One region of the Leptospira dzoumogneensis genome, then DNA from elsewhere that is predicted to be linked to it. Evidence: riboswitches for the same ligand, from Rfam matches in the RefSeq annotation. Region 1 holds a riboswitch; the other holds the start of a gene.
The links. Region 1 has a riboswitch for cobalamin ahead of EHR06_RS11405 (CbtB domain-containing protein). Riboswitches for the same ligand answer to the same signal wherever they lie in the genome.

Region 1 (11,977 bases):
TTTCTATTTCTATACCCGGCCATCTTTCCGGAGCCTCTTCTAATAGATAACTCCAAGAGCTGTATACGGAAGGATCTCCTTGCGTGATGAATGCAACATCCTGGCCTTTTTCTAATCTAAGACCTATTTCTTTGAATGCCTTATCCCAAGCAGGGATAAGTATTTTTGGATCTTTGGTCATTGGGAAATGTAGAAATAATTTTTCTTGCGTTTCATTTTCCTGAACAATAGGGGAACATACTCTCCAGGAAAAGGAGGGAAGTGATTCGCTGCTTTTTGGAATGGCAAGTACCGGAACGGTATTTAGGACATTTACCGCTCTAAGAGTGATTAGGTCTGTAGCCCCGGGGCCGACTCCGACCCCGTATAATTTTCCGTATTTTGTTTTTACATTCATAAAATGTATTAAGATTTCCTAATTTTAAAGATATGGATCGGGTTTAATGCCTCATACCTGAGATAGTCCGCTAATTTTTGCCCTCTGGAGATATTGATCAGGCTCACTTCCGGGATTAGATCCATGTCCCTGAAAGTTTTGTAAACCTCTGAAACATTATCCAGGGTGATTGCATTTGCCACTAAACATCCGCCTGAACTTAATCTTTTCCAAGAGAGTTCGATGATCTCTTTCATGTTCCCCTTAGAGCCTCCTACAAACACACAATCGGGCGAGGGTAGATCTACTAAGGCCTGAGGGGCTTTGCCATGTATTAAAAAAACATTATCCGTTTTATGGGAGAATATATTCTGCTGACAGATCTCTATTCCTTCCGGATCTACTTCGATAGCGTATATTTTTCCTTCTCTGGCAATTCTTGCCGCTTCTATTGAAACCGCTCCGGAACCTGCTCCAATATCCCAAACTAAGGAATCAGGTCTGATTTCAAGTGCGGCCAAAGAAAGTATTCTGACTTCTTTTTTGGTAATGAGACCCTTTTTAGGAAGACGTTTTGCATATTCCTCTTCTCCTAAAAAGGGAAGAAAAGGAGAAGGTTTCCAATTCGGATCTTTTCTAAGAAGTATGAGAACATTTAAGTCGGAAATGTTCCGAGTTTCCGCTAAGGTTTCCAATTCGAATTCACGGACCTTCTCTTCTTTTCCTCCTAAATTTTCACAAACGAATGCTTTCCAATCCGTTTCGGAATAATTTAATAAATACTTAGCGATCCTGGAAGGTGAATTGGTCTCGTCGGTGAGACAAGCAACCTTGGATATACTTTGTAATTTTGTAATAAACCCTTCGATCGGCCTGCCATGTAATGAAAGAAAAGATGCATCATCCCATTTAACTCCAATTTTGGAGAAAGCGTTCTGAACCGAACTTGGAGCCGGAATAAAATCCACATGATCCCTTCCTACTTTTTTTAAGATCAGATTTCCGATCCCGAAAAACAGAGGATCTCCGGAAGCAAGTACACATATCGTATGTTCTGCGGAAAGTTCGGCAATCTTCTCCGCTGTTCGAACTACATCATTCTTAATGACGATCCTTTCTCCGTCAAATTGAGGAAAGAAGTCCAGGTGTCTTTCTCCTCCTGCAAGAATTCTTGCCCTTGCAACCGCACCCATTGCTTTGCTGGAGAGTCCGACGCAGCCGTCGTCTCCGATCCCTATGACGGTAACTGCTTTCAAAACTTTTTCTCCGTCGAAAGAAGTAGAAGTGCATGTATGATAGAAACTGCGATCGTGCTTCCACCTTTTCTTCCTCGAGTGAGTATATATGGGATGGAATATTCGGATTGGAATTTAATATCCAATAATACTTCCTTAGATTCCGCGGCGGAAACAAATCCGACGGGAACTCCGATCACAAGAGCAGGGCGAATTCCTTCTTCTTGAACGAGTCTAACAATTTCTAAGAGTGCAGTGGGTGCATTTCCGATCGCGATCACACTTCCATTCAAAAGTCCTAAACTAGAAGCCTTTCGCATCGACTCTATCGCTCTTGTGGAATTATTTTCTTTCGCTCTTTGGATCACTTCCGGATCGCTGATAAAACTATATGTTTTACAGCCGTAAGCATCCATACGTTCTTTGTTTAAACCCGCGATGATCATCTGGACATCACAAATGACAGGACATCCATTCTTCAAGGCTTGGATACCGTCACGGATGGCATTCTCATGGATCTTTGTTAGATCTCTATATTCAAAATCCGCGGTAGCATGTATGATCCTTCTAACAACTTCCCAATCACCAGGAGGATGGGAATGGTTTCCCGCTTCTTCATCTATGATCGCAAAAGAATTATTTTCGATTTCCCTTCCTAAGGAAGTCATTTGCCGCATATCATTCATTTATTCAGCTTCTCCTTTGATTCCCCATTCTTCCGGAGCCTCGAATTTTCCTAAAAGTGTACCGTCAAAATCCACCATATAAGTGGAAACTCTCAGGCCTAATCCATGTTTGGAACAATTTTCGGAAACGATCTCACAGATCCGAGTAGTGATATAGAAATGTCCTGATTCTTTACAAATATCTAATACGTGTCTTGCAGTATTTGCCGCTTCTATATTGGAGCAGACTTCCTCGGGGATCTCCAAAGACCTTGCGATATTCGCAAGCATCTTTGTGTTTACCGAGGAGCCGCCTCTATGGGTCATCATGACCCCATCGGCCATCTTGGAGAGTTTTCCGATCATACCTACTATGATCACATGATGAATGTCCTCTTTGATAGAGGTCTTTATCCCGGTCCCTATAAAGTCGCCTACTTGGATAAACGAGATCTCATTCATGTTCGGAAGAAGGTCCATTGCAAACTTCTCGGACTTTCCTCCCGTGGTTAAAACGATACTTTGTTCTCCGTATTCTCTCGCGACCTGTATCGCCTGTATTACACTTGCTTTATATGCCGCGGTGGAATACGGTTTTACGATCCCGGTCGTACCTAAGATCGAGATCCCTCCGATGAGTCCCAGACGTTCATTCATCGTTTTTTTAGCCATCTCTTGGCCGCCAGGAACGCTGATAGTAACTTCTGCTCCTGAAAACGCGGAGCCGATCAGCTCTTCCAATATCATTTCCGTAATATTCTTTCTAGGGACAGGGTTGATTGCAGGTTCTCCGATCTCTAAGCCAAGTCCTGCTTTAGTTACGACTGCTACTCCTTCTCCGCCTTTTAATACGATCTTATTCTCTTGGTTGAGTTTTACTAGTGCGGTTAATTCTGCACCATGAGTACAATCAGGGTCATCTCCTGCGTCTTTGATAATACTACAAACCGCAGTATCTTCCGAGATCTCGCAGCGTTTTAGTTCGAAGATAACTTTTCTTTTGTTCGGAAGAGTAGTTTCAATTTCTTTAATGGTTTGGCCTAAGATCAGGACTCGAGTGGCGGCTTTCGCAGCGGCAGCGGAGCAAGCCCCGGTAGTGAATCCTTCTCTTAATTCCTTGGTCGCCATTTAAACTTATCCGAGACTTATAACCGGTGAAGGATTTTTTTGGGTATGGAAGAATGCCTCCATACCGATCCTGGATTCTAAAGTACCTAAGCGAATTAACTCGGATCTTACTTCTCTTAAAACATTTCCATCTCCGCTTAAGAATGCATTATCAGGAACGGTGCAGTCTCCTAAGATCGATTTCAAAATTTCTAATACGGTTGAAACTCGATCCGAGGCTGAAATCGGCGGGATCTGGAAGATACTTGGAAAATTTGGAACACTTTTTAGGATCTTCCTTAATTCATTTTCGGAAAGGAAGTCCTCTTCTTTTGTTTTGAACCAGACCGCCGTAGTGCTGTCCAAACGGCCTGAGAATTTTTTGGAAAGAAGAAGTCCCGCAAGAGAAGTGATCCCGGTGTCCGTTGCCAGGATCAAAGAAAAACCTGGAGAAGGCCAAGTTGGATCTCCCACAAATTTTCCCCAAGGGCCTGAATATTCCAATTCAGATCCTAATTTTAATTCAGGAAGAATGCTGGATGCTTTGCCGGTCCCTAAACGTTTAACGCAGATCTGAAAGGGATCTTTTTTGGAATCGGAGGACAGAATAGAATAAGCTCTTTTAATCGATTTTCCGTCCTCATCATTTCCGGTATTTAGGATAACGTATTGTCCTCCTACAAATTCAAAATTAGAACCGTCCGATCTTTCGAAATGGTAAATATCGGAAGAAGGACTTACGTTTTCTTTATGGATCAATTTAAGAAGTTTTTGGCTCAATGTTCCTCCTAAGAAGGATAGATCTCATGCACAAAATCATGCATTTCTTCTAAATCCAGATACAAAGTTTGGAATGACTTAGCGGAGTTTTTCAGATCCAATTCCACTTTTTTAGTAAGTATTAAAAGAGAAGTATAATATCCCGTTTTAGGATCTCCGGAGGGAAGCCTTGAGATTGTTTGTTCCAACTCTACTAAACTTGCTTCGAAAAATCGGATCAGATCTTCGAAATTATTCGATTTCGTCAGAGATTGGATCGGTCCGGGAGAAGAGAGAGCCTCAGCTCCTATTTCATTTTTTTCATGTTGGATAACGGATTCGTCCTTGATACCAAGAACATTCATCATTCCTAATCTTAAAGCTGCAATTTCATGACATGCCATACTATATTCCTATTGCATAATATTATCGACTAAACGAGAAACCAATCTGTCTTGTAAAAGATGCTCCGAAACGAGGTCCTCAGCGTCTTCTACACTCACTTTTTGATACCAGACTCCGTCCGGATAGACTACTACTACGGGACCTTCTCCACATCTCCCCATGCAGGAAGAACGGGAAATTTTGAAATCCAAATGTCTTCCTTGTGATTTTAAAATAGATCTCATTCGGGCGACCAGAGCTGAGCTTCCCCTGCTTGAACAATCTATATTATCACAGACAAATATATGTTTTTGTAAATTACGATGAGGGAATAGATGCGGAGCGGCTTGGTTATGTGTTTCCAAATGACGGATACTCCAAAGAAGTGCCTTCAATCCTCCCACTTTTTTAGAAAGACCTGGAAGTTGTTCCCTATATTCGCAGGTATCACATGGAAGGGAAAATTTTCCGGAGATACAGTCTTGTATCCTTTCTTCCATCACGGATATTAATTCGGTATCGGGTCCGAGATAAGAAGATAAGCCCGTTTTGATCCAAGGAAATTTTTCGGAGAAGTTTTGTACTAAGGAGGAAATTTTTTGGATCAGTATCCCGCCGAATAAAAAGTAGGGGACCACCAGAAGTTTTTCCGGTCTCAACTTGGAAGCCATTTCCAAAGTTTCCGGAAGAAGAGGGCTGGTGATCCCGATAAAGGAAGGAAGAACAAAGGAGAAATGATTTCCTTCTTGGAATAAACGAACCGTTTTATAAAAGTCACCATTCGCGTCAGGATCGGAAGAACCTCTGTTTACGATGATCACTCCGGTTTTGGAAGATTCTTCTTTATTTAGAGGTATAAATTCCTCCGCTCGTTTTCTGAGTAAGGATACCATCTTAGAATGGATGCCTAGGCTATTCGCAATTTTGAAAGAATGTCCCGGGAACTCGGATTTAATCTTATCTAATACGATCGGAACATCATTTTTGATATGACCCGAGGTGAATAAGAATAGCGGAAATATTATAATATTAGAATATTCTTCGCAGAGATCCCTAAGAGCGGTTTCCAAGTCAGGTTTTGCAAGTTCCACATATGCATGGGAAATTTTCAGATCCGGATGTGTCAGTGCGAACGTATCCACCAGGGAAACAAATTCCAGATTGGAATTTTCCTCCCTGCTTCCATGACCTAATACGAGAACCGCGACCTTAGGTTTCATTTGGATCCTAATACCTGCCTTGGTTTCCAGAATAGGAAAAATAAGGAAGATAACAAATACCAGAAGACCAGGTTTGTGAGTAAGCTTACATATTCGAATTGTATCCTTAATTCTTTGGGAGCTGCGAAATCTTCCGAAATTTCAGGAACACCTATATAGAATGGAAGTCCTGCAAAGAATAGAACCGTTATTAAAGCGAAAGCCCATTTTACTAGATTACGAACGTTTAAATAAGATAGAAGGATACGAGATCCCAGAACACCGACTAAACTGGATCCAACGCTAAGATACCACCAGGCCTGTCTTTCCGGATAATCATAAGCCCCGGAAGCTCTGCCTGGTAATTCCGGAGGGAGTCCCAAAAATGGGATCCCGAAGAAGATCAGAAATCCAGCGACTGCAAATAAAATACTTAGGAAGACAGCCTTAGATAGGGAAGGGCTCTCTAAAAAATCTTTCGGAGGAAATAGAACCATCCAGAGAGAGATCAAAACTCCAAAAGAAATTCCTAATAGAACGGAACCTATGAATGTTCCTAAATTCCTTTTTTGCCAAAGTCCATCGGTTTCGATCTTTTCATCGGAAGCAGATCCTGCTTTTGTATGAGAATGATCTTTTCCATGTGAGTGAGAATGGGTATGCGTACGGCTTGTATTCGGATTTTCTGATATAGATTTGGATTCAAATTTCTCCGCTTCCAGGATAAGAGGGAGATTCCAAACACAAACCAGGATTCCTAAAACAAGCCCGGATACCAGACCGGAAAATATCCCGGTCCGTAATAGATCGGAAAATCCCGATCTTAATGGCATGGAAAGCCCGTAGAATGTCTTATATCATGAAAAGTATCGTGCAAATACACCATAGGCTCCAGGCCTACCGCATAAATTGTAGAAAAGGCGAGAAACCCGGCCAAAACCAGAACAGAACCTCGGAACCATGATTTGGTCCCTGAAAAATCCTTTAAAACGGAAATCGAGCGCATAAAAATCCCTCCTAGATCTTCACCTAACAAGATATAAACGATATTAAGGCAAAACGGATCTCGCCGAAGCATCGTATAAGCAAAATTGTTGAGTTTAGTTACGTAATCGCCTTACATCCGAGACTGGATCACGTAGCTTCAGGATTTTTGTAAGGTCGTTTTCTGACTCGAGATCGTCCTACTCGGCACGTCTTCCCAGGTTTTACACCCAGTGACATCTTGTGCCTTTTGTCCCTCTTACAGCGGCGGGTACCGTGACGGAATTGCACCGTCTTCCCATAGATGGAGACATCTATGTTCCTACAAAAATAGTCTGAGATTTCAGGATCTATTTCGATCCGTTTATCTGTATAGTCTTTTATTTTAGATCTAGTAAAATTCTCTAGACCGCTCCTCGTCCCTTTTGGCTTGCGAGATATACATGTTTTCTCGCTCTCATCACATCTCCCAAAGGTCTATGTTCTAATAAAGCTTCCCAAGGATCAAAAATTGTATCTTCGATCTTTTTCTGCAAAGATAGACCAGGCTCGGATCCAAAATCTTGAGTCGGAATGGAAAGAGTAGCTATAGTAACGTAAGGCGCTTCCGACTCGGCCCAATTCACGGAAGCATCTTCGATCGGTGTTGTTTTTTCATCCGTGAAAAATTGGACTTGGAATGAATATACCAAAGTACCTTTTGAAAGTTTTGATTTCATATCATTTGCCCAATCTTTAGAGGCATCTTTACTTGGAGTTACGCCGGAAGGGGGAAGAAGCCTAACTCTAACCGCATAAGGGCCGAACGAGATCGGTGCCGCACTATAGAATGGTTCAGTCGCAAATCCACTAAAAGGTTTATTAAAACTTTTTGATACTTTTTTGATCCTTGCAAATGCTCCGAAAAAACCGTAAGTGGAAAAAAGATATTTTAATAATGGACCTCCGCCTTTTGCGGCAGCGGTGACCACACCTACGAACTCTTCACTTTTGGGAGAAGAAAAGGCTTCCAAATTGATCAGAAGAAAGTCCTGAGCGGAAGTATTACCGTTTCCTAATGCACTCTTGCCGTTTACTCCTAAAATTTTTAAAGCAAATCCTCTGATATCTCCAGTAGTATCGGGTTGTAGTTTCATACTTCCGCTCGAAAGACGGATCCATACGTCTTTTGTTCCTGGAGAGGCAAACAAACCTTGTTTTGCGTGATCTGGAATATTGGATAGAACTTCGAACTTACCCTGCAATCCCAGGATCTGTTTTCTATGTAATGTACGTCCCTTTCCGAATTTGGAAGAGTTTACTTTTTGGATCTTTTGGAATGCTTTCACATATTCCGCAAAACGAGTTTCTTCATCCGGAGAAATATCTTCTTTCCAGTCCTTGCTAATCGGTTTCATAGAGTCTCCTTAACCTTAAGAATATCCACAGTTATACTTTTTGTTTTTTCTTATCCAGTCTGGACTGGGCCGCTTTTAATTCGGAATCGGTAAGTTTAATACTGAATTCGGGAAAGTGTCTAAATAGAAAATATTGGAGCCAAGAATCCCAGCCGGTATATCCGATGAACTTGGAATTCGGTATCCATTTTAAGATCGCTTTCGCAACTGAATCGATCGCATGTATTCTATTCAATGCGGAACCCATTTCTATTTCCTTACTCAATTCAGGTTTGTCGGTATTCTCCTTTTCCAAACCGGGAGTGTCTGTTGTAGGAGGAAGGAATAATTTTACCTTCACTCCATGAAGCATCATCTCTTGGCGAAAACCTTGCGCAAAACCTACGATCGCAAACTTACTCGCCGAATAAGCTCCGTAACCGTAGATGGAAAAGAACGCAAGGGTAGAGGCTAAAAATACGATCTCACCGCTTTTTTGATTGGAAAAATGATCACTAAATGCGAGTGCACTATTCACATGGCCGAAAAAATTCACATCCATTAGATTTCTATAAACTTCGTCGTCCAAGTCGGAAGCTTCCCCTGCTTTTGCGAAACCGCTGCTGCAAATTAAAAGGTCTAATCCTCCTAACGTCTGGATTGCCTTTTTGGCTTCTTTTTCGATGGCCTTTTTATCTGAAACATCCAAAACAGCGAATCCGAATACTGCTGTTGGAGCTCCTACAGACTTCAATTCCTGGACTGTTTTTTCTAAGTTGGATTTTCCCCTGGCGGAAACGATTACACTTGCTCCTGCCTTCGCCAATTGGATCGCTATTCCTTTGCCTATACCCGCGGAACCGCCCGTTATAAATACTTTTTTACCTTTGTATCTGCTAAATGACATTTTGAAAAATTCTCTTCGATGCGGGCAAGGTTTCCCTTTTTAGGAAACTATTCAATCTAATTCGAAACTTTTTGTATAAAGAATTTGAGAACTTGCTCCAAAATCTTAAATTCCTGGTTTGACCCTAAAACAAATCTTGCCTTTTCGTTCCTATACTACTGAATACGTGAGAATCCAAGGTCTTAAGATGCATGAGATACCGTTACTGGAAAATCTAAGGAAGAAGATCCCAGGTTTGGAAAAAAATTGGGACCGTTATACCTCCATGTTAAAAGAAAAGAAGGTCCCGGCAAAAACCGAACTCATAAAAAGAGGAGCTTATACCAAAAACATATTCATCGTTAAAAAGGGATGTCTGCGGTTAAAATTCGAAGATAAGGGCAGAGATATTACGATCGCATTTTTTCCTGAAAATAGAGCGATCACTTCTATCCATAGTTACAGGGGAACTTATAAGGACAGCCAACTCAGTGTGGAGAGTATAGAACCAACGGACTTATTGATCCTAAACGGGGAAGATGCGGAAATTATTTATAGAGAGAATGAAGGTGTCCGGGATTTTTTATTGGAATATGTGGGTGAAAGGTTTGATACTTATCTGAATTTATTTTTGTCCAGGATCAGAGATAGTCCGGAGCAAAGATATTTGAATCTGATCAAAGAGCAGCCGGATATTGCAGCACGTATTCCTCAGCATTATATCGCTTCTTTTTTAGGAATTACTCCTGTGTCCTTGAGTAGGATCCGAAATAGGATCTGGAAGGAACAAAAATAGGCTTTTTATGGAATTTATTATAAAGGAGAAGTATCCAAAACTTCTTCTAGTCTAAAACCGGAAAGTATACGGTAAATTTTGTGCCTGAGCCAAGTTCGCTCTCTACCTTGATCTTTCCTTTATGATTTTCTAAAATACCATAAACGATCGAAAGTCCTAAACCGGTTCCTTTTCCAGGCTCTTTCGTAGTGAAAAATGGATCGAATATTTTACGGATCGTCTTTCTGTCTATTCCTGTCCCGCTGTCTAAAATTTCTATCACAGCGGTCTTTTGGTTTTTTTCGGGAGAAATAAATTCTCCTTCTTCCATTTTCAATTTAATGGAAAGTAACCCGCCGTTTTGCATCGCGTCTTTTGCATTTAAGAATAAGTTCAAAAATACTTGATGGATCTGAGTATGATCCGCTTGGACCAGGATCGGATCTTGAGGAAGATCGGAAATCACTCTAATAGATTTAGGAAAAGTAGAAGAAGCTATATGGGCCGCTTCCGAAACTAGATCATTTAAAATAGAAGGTTTTAGGTCCGATTCGACCTTTCTTGCCAAGGTCAAAAGTTGTTTAATTAAGGAAGATCCTCTTTCCGCGGTCTTTTTGATAATTTCGGAATATTGTAATATCTTTTCAGGATGTCCCGAATTCTTTTCCAAGAGGGCGGTGTAACCTAGAACCACGGTTAGAATATTATTAAAGTCGTGAGCAACTCCTCCTGCAAGAGAACCGATCGACTCCATTCTTTGGGAATGTATAAGTTGTTTTTCTAATTCATGGTGTTTGGTAATGTCTTGGAATTGTGCCGCAAAATAATTCGGATTTCCCTTTTTGTTCCTTATTAAGGTCGCATCCACTTGGACCCAGAGTTGATGCCCGTCTTTATGAAAGTATCTTTTTTTCCTTTTGAAAGTGGATATTAATCCTTTTAAAAATTGATCCCTGGATCTAAGATCTTCTTCCAGATCATCCGGATGAGTAATATAATCAAAACTCATTCCGACTAATTCATTTTCAGAATAACCTAAGATTTGAGAAAGCGCCGGATTAGAACTGATAAACCTTCCTTCCAAAGATATGATCGCAAATCCGTTCGGAGAATGATAGAGTATATTTTTAAATTGTGCCGCTTGGCAGAACCATTCATCCCAGCCCATTTCCTTAGGTAAAAAGTCCTTCTCTAAATAACCGGAGGGCTGGTTTATTTTTGGAGGAATTTCATCGCAGTTTTGCATAACCTTCTCTTCCATGCTATTTAAGACAGAGAGGGGAAAGGCTTTCGTCTTAACTATTGTTAATAAATTATGTATCTATTTTGTACTCCATTCGGTGATAGATCATAGTCTAACTGATTCTAGGTGTTAAAAAAGAAGTTAGAGTTCTCCCCAAAAAAAGAAAGGAGAGGCCGGGATTCCGACCCCTCCTAAGGAAAGGATTGCCTTATAGGGAGGCGGAGACCATGAGATAAAAGAACTTAGAAGTATCGTCGAAAGTGTATCTGTTCTCAGGATTGGAAGCGAATGGATTTGTTCTTTCATTTCCGATCGCTTCTTTAGCTTTCACAAGAGAGATTCCCATCCAGATCGAAACGGATTCGGTGTAATTATGGATCCAAGTAAAATCATACTGATAGAATAATCTTCTTCCTAATCTGGAATTATCATAAGAGAACTTATCATTGGAATAATTTTCAGTGCTCGCTCCGGTATTCGGGACCCCGGAAACCTTATACCATGCATCCTGCAGATTCGCTTTCTGAGTATCGTAGATCGCAAATATGAACATTCCGTATTCCGTTTTGAGATTTGCCCTGATCGAATAGGATTTTATATTCTCAAATCCTGCCATCAGGGATTGGCCATTCATAGTATTCCAATTTGGAAAAGAACCTGCGATCTGAGGAAATAAACTCTGCCAAGTTCCCACTTTCGAATCGGATCTATTCGGATCTCCGGAAGCATATGTATAACCTAAACCTAAGCGGATCCAATCGTTGATCTTGATCCCGGTATCCAAAGAGAGAAGTTTTGTGTCATACTGAACCTTCTCCGTATAAATATTTTTACCGTTAGCCGCTTTTTGGTCTAAAATATCCCAATCGGCTTTCACTCTGTCTCCTGTCATTCCGGACTGCCATGCGGATTCTATTGTCCAGTCCCAGATCTTTCCGGCAGGCAAAAGGTTATTATTCGTTCTATTGGTGAACCTGAAACCTGTGGT
Region 2 (11,977 bases), on a different contig from region 1:
TCCGTCCATTCCGTCAAAAGAGAACAGGACATTAAAAAAAACAAATAGGTCAAACCTAGTGAGAAGAATGTTGCTGTGAGATAAGATCGAGACTTCGGTTCCAAAAAAATACAGCCGGAAAAAGAGGATTTCTTGAAAAACTTCCCGTTTTCATCCGAATCTTCAAGGAAAAACCGGGAAATTTTCTTTCCTTATCGGTGTTTCCCAACGAGAAAGTAAGAATTACTGTAACTTAAGTCGATTTCTTCCTAAAAAGTATGTACGAATTCGGGTAGTACGTTAAAAGGTTGACAGTAAAACCGTCCTAAAATCCTTTGGCAATAAAAGTCCCATGAAAGATTCCAATAAACCAGGCAAAGAAAGCTTCCCAAAAATACCATTTGAGGACCAAGTTAACGACGATCAGAGAAAATATTCTCGATATGTCTGCGATTCCAGGGCAATTCCTCACGAAATCGATGGTTTAAAGCCCGTCCAGAGAAGAATTCTTTGGGCAATGTGGAATTCAGACGCACGTAACCGTTTCACTAAGACCGTAAAAGTAGCGGGACTCGCGATGGGATATCACCCTCACGGAGACAGATCCATCCAAGATGCTCTTTCTCAGATGGCTCAGGACTTTACGTTCGCAAACAATCATCCATTAGTTGCTGGAGAAGGTACTTTCGGAGACGTATTGGATCCGAGCGCGATCGCTTCTCCTCGATACACTGAGGTAAAACTTTCCGACTTCGTAAAAGACCTGGGATTTTTCGAAAGTTTACCCGATATAGATTACGTTAAAAATTACGACGAAACGGAAGACGAACCGATCCACTTCGTAGGAAAAGTTCCGATCGTTCTTCTGAACAATATTATGGGAATTGCAACCGGTTTCCGTTGTTTTATCCCGGGCCATAAACTTTCTGCGATCATCAACTCGCAGATGAATTATCTAAAAACCAAAAAGCCTCTTCCTTTAAAACCTTGGTACAAGGATTACAAGGGAGAAGTGAAAATGGCTAAGACCGAAGCTGGCAATATCACAATGACCACTACATTCGGTTTTACTTGGGAAGGAGACACTCTCTATCTTACGGACGCTCCTATGAACTGGAATAGAGAGAAGGTGATCAATCTTCTAGATGATATTCTGGAAAGAAAAGATTCCTGGCTCAAAGACTATGTGGATCATTCCAGCCAAACGTTCCGTATAGAATTGAATTATAAGAAGGGAGAAAAACCTAGCGCGAAAGAGATCGCTGCGGTAATCTCCAAAGAAGATACGCAAACTTTAGCGAATAACGTGATCACTTACGACGGTCGTCTGAAAAACTTCGGACCGGAAGAGATCATCAAACGTTTCTGCGATTTCAGAAAGACCCACTTGATCCGCAGATTCAAACGTTTGGCAGGTTTGGAACAAGAGAAGATCGAAAGAAACTCGGAGTTGATCCGCTTTATCAAAGAAAAGTGGAACGAAAAAGTGATCGGTATTAAATCCAAAAAGGATTTCGAGGATAAACTCCAAAAAGCGAAATTCGTGTACTATGAATGGTTAGCATCTATTCCAATTTACAGAATGACTTTGGAAGAAGTTCGCAAATGTGAAGAAGCCATCGTAGAAGCAAAAACCGCCCTTTCCAGATACCAAGGGCTTGTGAAAGAAGATAAAAAATTAACAGAATTCATGATCGGAGAATTATCCGAGCTGAAAGATAAATGGGACAAGGAATGAGCACTGCTAAAACCAAAACCGAAAAGAAGCCCGCGACCGGAGGGGAACGGAACTTCAAAAAACTCTCCAACGTTGAACACGTAAGGATGAGGACCGGAATGTGGTTGGGGCAAAACTCTGCTTCCACATTCGAGCAGCATTTTTTCCGTAAGAACAGCGGCAATTTATACGAGATCGTACACGAGGAATTGGAAGATGTTCCTGCGAAATTAAAATGTTTGGACGAGGCTTGTATGAACGCGGTGGACGAATACCGCAAAAACCAAAAGGACAAGTCTATTCCTGAAAAGGACAAGATGTCCAAACTGATCATCCAACTTTCTTCCGACAAAAAGACCGTAACAGTTGCCGACAACGGAAGAGGGATCCCTGCAAAGAATGCGGAAGGTGTATATCTGCATTTGATGTATGGAGAGAACTTTGACGACCATGTAAAACAAGACCATGTGGCCGGTCAGAATGGTGTGGGTATTTCTTTGGTAAGAATGGTCTCTTCTTACTTTAAAGTAAAAACTACCAATGACGGCAGTACTTTCAAAAAGCTGTTCACTATTCACGAAGACGCAAAGAAACAGATCCGTTCTTATAAACTTTCCAAAGAAGATACTGAAAGAGCTTTCTTATACTTTGATGAGCACGGAAAATTTGACGACTGCCCTCTTCTTACAAAAGATCAGATCGAAAAATTAGTTCCGATCAGTAAAAAAACGAATATGATAGAAGCGATCGAAAAGGCTTCTAAAGAAGATCATGGAACTGCTGTCGAATTCGAACTGAATCCGAAATATTTCAATAACCTGGACACTTCCTTCAATGTGGATCTGATGAAACAGTATCTGCAGGACATCGCAATGACTAATCCAGGATTGGAAGTGCAGTTCGTTCATAAAGGTAAGAAGGAAAAGTATAAATTCAAAAAAGGTTTGGATGAGATATTCTCCCATTCGGATCTGACTTACTATAAAATGGATTATAATGCTCCAGCTACCGGATCCCAATTACATCTGGAAGCATACTTAGTGATCGGTCAGAACAAAAACCTGACTTGGGTGAACTCGATCTTCGCTCCCCAAGGCGGTTCCGCTATCGAGTATCTGGAAAACAGGCTTTGCGACGAGGTCCGTAAAAAAAGCCAGATCGTTTCCTTAGAGAAAAAACTCAAAACGAGCTGTACTCGTAACGACGTAAGGAACTGCTTCCACATGTATGTGAACATGAGGTTATTGAATCCTCGTTTTAAGTCTCAGGATAAGTCTTATCTGATCAATGACTTGAACGAAGATATTCGTAATGCGGTAGATAAACACTTAGATAAGTTCATTAAAAAAACCGGCTTATTGGAAGAAGTTAAACTCCAGATGGAGAAAAGGACTCAGTTGAAAGCTTTCGAAGACGCACAACGCGGACTTAAAAAAGCAAGTAAGATGAATATTCCTAAACTCATGCCTCCAACAGGTAAGCCGAATGATCCGGGTCGGGTTTTATTCGTAGCGGAAGGAGACTCGGCAATCGCTGGTCTTCGTCCCGCAAGAAATCCTAAACTTCACGGTTTGTTCCCTTTGAGAGGAAAACCTATGAACTGTAAGGGAGTTTCTCTTGCAAAAGCGATCGCAAACGAAGAATTAAAGAACATAGTAGCGATCCTGGGACTTCCTCTGGACCAAAAAGTAAAGTCCATAGAAGAACTAAATTACGATAAAGTAAGTATCATCACTGATGCGGACTTTGACGGATACGCGATCCGTTCCTTGATGCTTTCTTTCTTTTATGAGTATTGGCCCGAACTTTTTGAATTAGGACTTATCCATATATCCAGCGCTCCTCTTTACGAGGTGGATATTAAAGGTGGAGATTCTAAAAAAGCAGAGACTGTATTCTGTATCGATGATAAGGATTATGATGCTCTAGTCAAACGAGTCGAAAAATCAGGCGGCCAGATCGTCCGCAAAAAACGGAATAAAGGACTTGGAGAGACAGGAAAAGAAGCAATGAAATTTGCAGTAGATGAGTGTATGACCAAGATCACCATCGGAAACAAAAAAGAAGCTTCTAAGATCCAGAACCTTTGGTTCCATAAAGACTTTGCGGAACAAAGAAGGGATGCGATCTCCGAATACGCAATGAGCGTAATCGAAGATTAAAATTCTATTTTTGCAAAATGGAAAAAGCCCGGAGTTTCCGGGCTTTTTTGTTTTATACTAAGTTCACAGCCTTGATCGCCGAACTCAATGCAGCCTCTACTGTTCCGGTAATTTCTCCGGTATGTTCACCCGCGAAGAAGATACGATCAAACGGTTTTCTTAGAATGATCTCCGACCCAAAACTTCCCGGTGGAAACTCGGCAATTCCGTTCGGAACGTAATCTTTTTTAGGTTCCGTAAAATAGAATCTTTGGATCTGTAGATCTTTTTTCAGACCTAGACGATCCAGAGTCAGACGAATATATTCTACCTTTTGGTCTTGGTTGGCAGTATCAAATACGGAAAATCTGTCACCATTAGCGATCACTCCTAAAACCTTGTCCGAAGTATCGGACTTGGTACCGGCGTCGTATAAAAATTGAGCTGCCGCATCCGAATGAACCGCAAATGGAGAAGATTCCCAAGGAGATTCTTTTAATACCAAAAATAATTTATAAATTTGAGAATAACGAACTCTTAGTGCCGCTAAAAGTTTTTCCTTATCTAATCCCGGGTTCCATTTCACATTAGAGATTTGATTTGCAGGTAAAGTGCAGATACAAGTAGAACCGCTGAATTTTCTTCCGGAAGCGGTGGTAACCGTAACCCCTGTGGGATCCTGATCCACTGAAAGAACAGGATCCGAAAAAACGAATTCTGTGTTTTCTATATTCATCACCAGAGTTTTGGCGATACTTTCCATTCCACCTTCTATCTTGCTATTCCTTTGAGGGAATTGTGCAAGATCACTCAAAACTTTTTCAGCGGATAGAACTCGAATACTATCTCCATAATGAAGAGAAAGTTTATGACCAAGTAAGGTCAGATCTTCCGGACTGACTCCTTGGTATACTAGATAATTATAAATGCTGATACGATCTAACGCTTGTTGTTGTGCAGTATCTAATTTAGAATTTTGTGATACTAATTTGTTCAGGATCTCTTGGGATTTAGTAGAAAGTTCCCAGGCACCTGCCTTCTTATAAGTTCCCAAAAATAGATCCGGGACCAATGGAGAAGATTGTAATTTTAATCCTAACTCTCTAACTAAACTGCGAACAGTTTTATCTTCGGATGAAACCCATTCTGCTCCTAGATCCACGACGTGACCGGAAGGATCTTGTATCGATCTTACTCTTCCTCCCACTCTATCTGTGGCTTCGATCAGAGTTACTTTACTTCCTGTTTTTCCTAAGATGTATGCCGAATAAAGTCCTGAAAGTCCTCCGCCAAGTACGATTACTTTTTTCCCTGAGTTCGTATTCTGAGCGGATAAATTTCCCTTACGACTTCCCAAGAAAGCTGCGGCAGTTAAAATTCCGGCTTTTAGAAAAGTGGATCGGGTAATTTTCATCGTATTCCTCTTGGAAGTTTTATTAGAACTCTCTCTTTTATTTTCGGTCTATGAAAGATCTTTCCCGAATTTTTTGTGGATTAGAATGTCTTATCGATCTGAAATTATGTACCGAATCCTTCCTAATCGTTCTTATGTTTAGAATATCGTCGATTTATCCGGATATTGCAAGGAATACACTGCTTTTATATCCCAATAGTTTTTCCCTTGCCAGGGGAAGTGCTAAACCAAAATCTGGAATTACGCTTTCAGGGAGGAAGTCGGGTGAAAATCCCGCGCTGACCCGCAACTGTGATGTCCGTTTTAAACGGAATAAGCCAGATCTTCCCCGCGATACTTTAACCTCGAGGTTGGGGGGTATCGTAAATCTCGCTCTTTAGCGCATCCGCGCTTTCTGCGATGGGGCCCCGAAAGCTAAAATGTCGGGGCTCTCGAACGGAAAAAGAAAACCACCGCAAATACAAAATCGTTCTGATCTTTCTACGGTCAATGATCGACTAACGTTATTTTGCTTTTATTTTCTTTTTCTGCGATATCCGGCAGAAATCAGGAGAGGAAAATGAGAAAATTCACAAAGTTGGCGGCGATAACGTTTGCCGTTTGTTCATTATTCGTGTTCGCGAATTGTTTCGATCTAGGAGAAACCAAAAAATCGGACAATGAAAACGTACTTGCCTTAGTTGCCGTAGCCGGATTAAACCCGATCGCAGGTAACTATAATTATTATAACGGAACTACTGATTATGCGGGCGGAACTTATACTGCACCGGGAAATGAGATCGTAGGAACATATAATATCTCTCTTTCCCTAATCGCACAAACTATGTTCGACGCGACTTACGGCAATAGCTATTTATACGGTGATATCCAAGAGATCGACACGAATAAAAAAGTGATCTATGTACGCTTCCGTGGAGATTCCTCTTTTTCCCAAGGGAATTATTCTTGGTATCGATGGACCGTTAAAGACGGCAAAACTTATGTCTGCCCGGACCTCTCCGGTGTTTCATCTCAAACAACTCTAGCATCGGCTAAAGCGGATGATTTGGATTATTATTCCGACCCGAGCGATATCAATGCCGGCTGCGGTTTGAATAGCGGCTTTGATCCTGCTCCTTGGAGTAGGCTCGAATCTCAAAACTGATCTAAATCGGATAACGGAAGGAAAATGTAAATGTTCAAGTTTAAAAAAGTTATTCAAATTTACGTAATATTTACTTGTTTTTCTTCAAGTTTCATCGGCTGCGAAGATCCCAAAAGTTCTTCAGGTGCTGAGGCCCTTCTTGCCCTTGGGTTGGGAGGGTCCGGATACTTAAGTTCCTGCGATCAAAGAACACCGGAATCAGGCAGGGGAATTTTTGTGGCTGATGAGATCGTTTCGGCTCCTACGAGTACCGGTATTGGATTCAAAGATTCAGATTGTTCTATCGACGGAATTCGTGGTGCAGGAAAGTTTAACGGTTCTCTCGACGTGTATACTTTAGATGCTTCCGGAGTCGGATCTTCTATTATACTACGATGGTCAGGAGTAAAAGTGCTCCCTGCTAGCGGTATCGACTTTATAGTTTATGAAAACCCTTTCTTTGTAGGAGTTCAAAATAACTCAAACTCCTTCGACAACGTTTTTATGGAGCCTCTAATAGTAGAAGTAGGCAACGATCTAACGAATTGGTGTGGATGGAATCCAACCTATACGAACTCGGATCCGAATACTTTTGTAGGAAATCCTATATACTGGAATAAATTCGCAGGGATCACACCTTTCATATATAACCAAGACTCGAATCCAATGACCGTGTCCGAAGTTTTCGATACGGATATTATAAACGGAGGCGGGGGTGGAGACGGTTTCGATCTAGCTGATCCTAATTTTGGAAACTCCGGTTCCGGTTGTAATAGTACCTTAAAAAGCGAAATCCAAACGAATGGATTCACTTATATCAAAATATCCGCAGCTAAAACGATTTTGACCTCACTACCTATAGATGCAGCTCACGCAAATCCTGATATAGACGGAGTTATTGCAAAATCCGTAACTCCTTAACCTAAAACTGAAAAAGATCTTCTGACCTTTTCCAGTTTCATATTAAAATTTTAACAAGTGAAAACATATGATCCGCCCTAAAGACGTGTACCAATTGGACTTAGATAAACATTTACGCAATAAAATCGATACCAAGACCAAACCATTAGGAGCTTTGGGAAAATTAGAAGATCTTGCCTACCGTATCGGCACTATCCAAAATACGGTAGATCCTGTATTATCGAATCCCCATTTATTAGTATTCGCAGGAGACCATGGACTCGCAGACTCGGGAGTTTCCGCCTTTCCGAAAGAAGTTACTTACCAAATGGTATTCAACTTTTTGAATGGAGGAGCGGCGATCAATGTATTCTGCAAACAACATGGGATCAAACTGTTGGTTGTGGATTCAGGAGTTTCCGGCGACTTCGAACAATCTCATCCAGATTTTATATCTGCAAAGATAGCAGCCGGGACCAGAAACATTCTGAACGAACCAGCAATGACAAGGGAAGAATGTGAAGAGGCAATCCGTATCGGTGAAGAGATCGCAACCACCAAAGTACCAAAAGATTGTAATGTGATCGGCTTTGGAGAGATGGGGATCGGAAATACTTCCAGCGCTTCTTTACTCGCTTCCGTATTTTTAGATCGTTCAGCAGAGGATCTTACTGGAAGAGGAACAGGCCTGGACGATCTGTCCTTAGAACGTAAAAAAAAGATCCTATCCGAATGCAGGGCAAAACACCAAGTAAATCCAAAAGATCCGATTGAAGTTCTCTCCAAGTTCGGCGGTTTCGAGATCGCAATGATCTGTGGAGCAATGCTTTCTTCCTATAAAGAAAATCGTTTGATCTTAGTGGACGGTTTTATTGCAAGTTCCGCATTCTTAACCGCTTCCAGAATCGAACCTAAGATCGTTCGTAACGCAGTATTTGCTCATAAGTCTTCCGAACAAGGCCATAGACTGATCTTAGAATTTTTTGACGCTGATCCTGTCTTGGATCTTGGGCTTCGCTTGGGAGAAGGAACAGGATGTGCACTCGCCTATCCTATCTTAGAATCCTCATTGGCATTCTTAAGAGAAATGGCAAGCTTCGAATCCGCCGGTGTTTCCGAAAAAAAAGACTGATCGAGGATCAAATTCTCGCTGCCCGAATCGGAGGAATGAATAAGTTCGTCTTTGCATGTTTGGATTTATCCGCAAAGAGCTGATCATTTTTCTTTCCTCCGTTCGTTATAATACTCGTATCATTGTTCCTTCTTGGGTGGAACATTCCGACGAATATCTAAACTCATCTTCCAGATATTTTCCCTTAGTAGGATGGATTGTTGGAACTGCAACATGGTTCGTTCTATGGGTTGCGGATCTTTCCTTAACCTGGGAGATCAGTATCGTTTTAGCGATGTCGGTTTCCGTTTTGGTTACAGGTGCTTTTCACGAGGACGGATTTACCGATGTATGCGACGGATTCGGCGGAGGATGGACTAAGGAGAAGATCCTAGAGATCATGAAGGACAGTAGGATCGGTGCCTTCGGAACGATCGGGATCATACTTGTTCTTCTTCTTAAATTTGTATGTTATAAATCTTTGGAAGAATTTTCCATCGAAGTATTATTTATCACCATAGTTTCCTCCCATTCTTCCAGTAGGTTTTGGGCATTATTCACTGCAAAAACACTTCCTTATGTGAGAGAAGATCAATTATCCAAAGCGAAACCGATCATCCAAACTTTAAGAAATTCTAATGTATTTATTGCGGGGATCTGGGGATTAGCTCCTTGGTTTGCATTCTTACATAATGAATATCTGCCTTCGGATAGAGTTTTCGGATTCTTATTATATCCGTTCCTTTTACAAACATTCGGATATTTGTATCTCAGAAGTTTTTATAAAAAATGGCTGGGTGGGTATACTGGAGATTGTTTAGGCGCAGTCCAACAAGTCACTGAACTATTATACCTGATCGGGATTATTGCCGCATGGAAATCTTTTTAGTCAGACATACTACTCCTGAAGTAGAACCGGGAACCTGTTACGGTAAATCGGATCTAGGACTTCCTGCCAGTTTTGAAAAAGAAGCGGAGAATATTTTGAAACTTCTTCCCGAAAAAGTACATTCTATCCGCACCAGTCCTTTATTCAGATGTTATAGTTTAGCGGAGTATATCAGCAAACATTTAGAATCAAAATCGATCACTCCCACTTGGAAAGTGGATCCGAATATCCAAGAACTGGATTTCGGCGATTGGGAAGGACGTTTATGGGAAGACCTGCCTAGATCGGAAACGGATCCTTGGATGGAAGATTATGTAAACAGAAGGCCACCAGGCGGAGAAACTTATTCCGAATTAAAAACCAGGATCTTAAGGTCATGGGAAGAAGGTCTACAAGAAGCAAGAACTTGGGAAAACCTTAAAAAAGAAGAAGAGGAGACATCCGAATACAGAACAATCTGGGTCAGCCACGGAGGACCAATCCGATGTTTGTCTTCTATCGTATTAGGTTTTCCTTTGGAGAATTCGTTTAGATTGGTTTTAGAATACGGGTCCGTTTCTTGTTTTAAGATCCGATTCGGAGAAATGGGATCTTATCCACAGTTCGTTTATTGGAATAAGAAATAACCTGCTCAGGATCAATAAGACATAAATAGAAAACCGGATCTCTAAGGTGTTTTTATTTTTATCCGATAAGGAATATAGTATTCGAATCTCCCATGTTTTCTTTCCGAATGTTCAGATCCAGATCCTTTATTCATTATAAAAATTTAAAATATCTTCTTTTTATAATATTATTTCTTGGTCCTTCTTTTATCATTTCGGATACATCTCCTGAACTCGCAGTACCGGGACAACCTGAAACTGCAAAATTATTCATCTTAGATGCAAGCGGTTCCATGAATGAATATCTTGGGATCTACCAAAAGGTACATCTCGCAAAAAAATATGTTCGTCATTATGTGGATAAACTTCCGGAAGAAACCGAAGTAGGTTTTATCGCTTACGGAAATCGTCTGCCCGGTTGTCAATCTTCCAGACTTTATCAGCCATTAGAAAAAGGAAATCGTCCCGGTTTTCAAAATAAACTTTTTGGCCTCACTCCTTCCGGAGCCACTCCACTCGCAGAGTCCATTCGGATCGCAGGAGATTATATCGTCCGCAGAAAATCTCCGACTGATTTGATCTTAGTAACCGACGGAATTGAAAGCTGCTATGGAAATCCGGAAAAAGAACTGCAGGTCCTGCAACAAAAAGGTATAAATTTCAAAATGCATATCTTCGGTCTAGGATTGAAACCTGAAGAAAAAAGAGTCATGCAATCTCTGGCAAAAACAGGAAACGGAAAGTATTATAATGTGGGAGAAGACAGCGATTTCTTTCTCGCAATGGAAGATCTTTTAAAACAAGAATCTCTACCTAAAAGAACGGAATTAGAAACTGAAAAGCGCAAACCTAAGATCAGAATTGCGGGTATTGAAAAAACTCAAACCGATTCGGAAGAGAATTTTTATAGAGTGAAATTCAATTTTGAGAATTCCGATTCTGATAGTCAATGTGTACTTTTAAATTTGAAAAGAAGAAGTTCCACTTCTTCCAAAATACAAAACTGGAATCCACAAAGAACTTCTGAACCTGAAAGAGTTTTGAGAACGGAACAGATCTGTTTCCAAACTAGAAAAGGAGAAGGAGAATTTCAAGTCTCCGCTCCGGCACATCTTCCTTTAAATTTGGAATTGGAACTTTGGGACACGAAAGGTATCCCAAGTTCCGTGGACAAAAGTGGAGAAAAAAATCTGACTGAGTAAGATCTTAGAAGGATCTTAAAAAATCCAAGTTTTGGTGATTCGGATAAGTTACCTTATACTCCAACTTGATCTCTTTTTTTCCGGAAGGAGGGATCACCAAACTCCATTCTATAATTCCTGAGTTAGCCCGATATTCCTTGGAACCCGGAGTGCTTGTCTCTTGATTTACTTCTACCTTAACACTTGCAGATTCGGAAATAGGGATCTGTTCTCTTACGATCACAGTTTTACTTTCTTTGCCGAAATTTTCCAGGCTCAGATAAACCTTTTTTTCCATTACCTTTTGAGTGGAGATAAGTCCTTCTTTTGTTTGGTTCCAATCCTTTCTATAAGAAAGTCTTAAACTACCTTCCGTGCCCAAAGATACGGAAAGATTTTCTTTAGGAGAAACATAGGAAACTTTTGTTCTTCCTACAAGTCCTGAACTTCTGAATAAAGAAACTTCTCCAGGAAGGATCGAAAATTCCCCCATGTTTTGAAATTCAGCTTCCAATAAAGGAAACGGTTTATACCTGGGAGAAGCCACGGTTTTTACTTGGATAGGCGCACTAAAGGATAACATTTCGAATTTTCTGGATTCTTTTTGAGAAGCTAAAGTGATCGTTTTAGGAAGCCTGAACAAAAATCCGCTTCCTCTTTCGCTGGAAGGAGAGGGCTCTTCCGTAGAAGGAATATTAGATTCTTCATTCGGCATTTGAGCAGCACCGACCGCCTGAGTTTGATTCGTAAGGATTTCCTGCTTGGAATCCACTTCTACATCAAATAATCTTAATGGACGAAGTCTGTCCCTTCTGAGAGATAGATCCGGTCTGGTGGTAGAAAGCAAAAGTTGCACTCCTTTCCAATCTTCTCCGGATTCTTGTCGGATCTCCACTATATATTCCAACTTTGCTTTA

Region 2: it holds a riboswitch for cobalamin, as region 1 does, so the genes downstream of both, EHR06_RS16710 (LIC13354 family exoprotein) here and EHR06_RS11405 (CbtB domain-containing protein) in region 1, are expected to answer to the same signal.

Annotation. Positions count from the first base shown of each region.
Region 1 is NZ_RQHS01000018.1:94,023-105,999, forward strand. It holds gene cobI (precorrin-2 C(20)-methyltransferase) at 1-397, opposite strand, end outside; gene cbiE (precorrin-6y C5,15-methyltransferase (decarboxylating) subunit CbiE) at 406-1,632, opposite strand; gene EHR06_RS11375 (precorrin-8X methylmutase) at 1,629-2,297, opposite strand; gene EHR06_RS11380 (cobalt-precorrin-5B (C(1))-methyltransferase) at 2,298-3,404, opposite strand; gene EHR06_RS11385 (FAD-dependent oxidoreductase) at 3,411-4,163, opposite strand; gene EHR06_RS11390 (DUF3209 family protein) at 4,172-4,546, opposite strand; gene EHR06_RS11395 (CbiX/SirB N-terminal domain-containing protein) at 4,556-5,746, opposite strand; gene EHR06_RS11400 (CbtA family protein) at 5,743-6,558, opposite strand; gene EHR06_RS11405 (CbtB domain-containing protein) at 6,549-6,731, opposite strand; cobalamin riboswitch at 6,867-7,050, opposite strand; gene EHR06_RS11410 (catalase family protein) at 7,114-8,106, opposite strand; gene EHR06_RS11415 (SDR family NAD(P)-dependent oxidoreductase) at 8,138-8,992, opposite strand; gene EHR06_RS11420 (Crp/Fnr family transcriptional regulator) at 9,129-9,767, shown strand; gene EHR06_RS11425 (two-component system sensor histidine kinase NtrB) at 9,814-10,992, opposite strand; gene EHR06_RS11430 (alginate export family protein) at 11,198-11,977, opposite strand, start outside.
Region 2 is NZ_RQHS01000019.1:665,989-677,965, reverse strand. It holds gene EHR06_RS16730 (LIC_13346 family putative lipoprotein) at 1-104, opposite strand, end outside; gene EHR06_RS16725 (DNA gyrase subunit A) at 332-1,717, shown strand; gene EHR06_RS16720 (toprim domain-containing protein) at 1,714-3,858, shown strand; gene EHR06_RS16715 (flavin monoamine oxidase family protein) at 3,911-5,251, opposite strand; adenosylcobalamin (AdoCbl) riboswitch at 5,490-5,616, shown strand; gene EHR06_RS16710 (LIC13354 family exoprotein) at 5,811-6,395, shown strand; gene EHR06_RS16705 (LIC_13355 family lipoprotein) at 6,426-7,295, shown strand; gene cobT (nicotinate-nucleotide--dimethylbenzimidazole phosphoribosyltransferase) at 7,363-8,406, shown strand; gene EHR06_RS16695 (adenosylcobinamide-GDP ribazoletransferase) at 8,462-9,274, shown strand; gene cobC (alpha-ribazole phosphatase family protein) at 9,259-9,900, shown strand; gene EHR06_RS16685 (vWA domain-containing protein) at 9,993-11,081, shown strand; gene EHR06_RS16680 (mucoidy inhibitor MuiA family protein) at 11,086-11,977, opposite strand, start outside.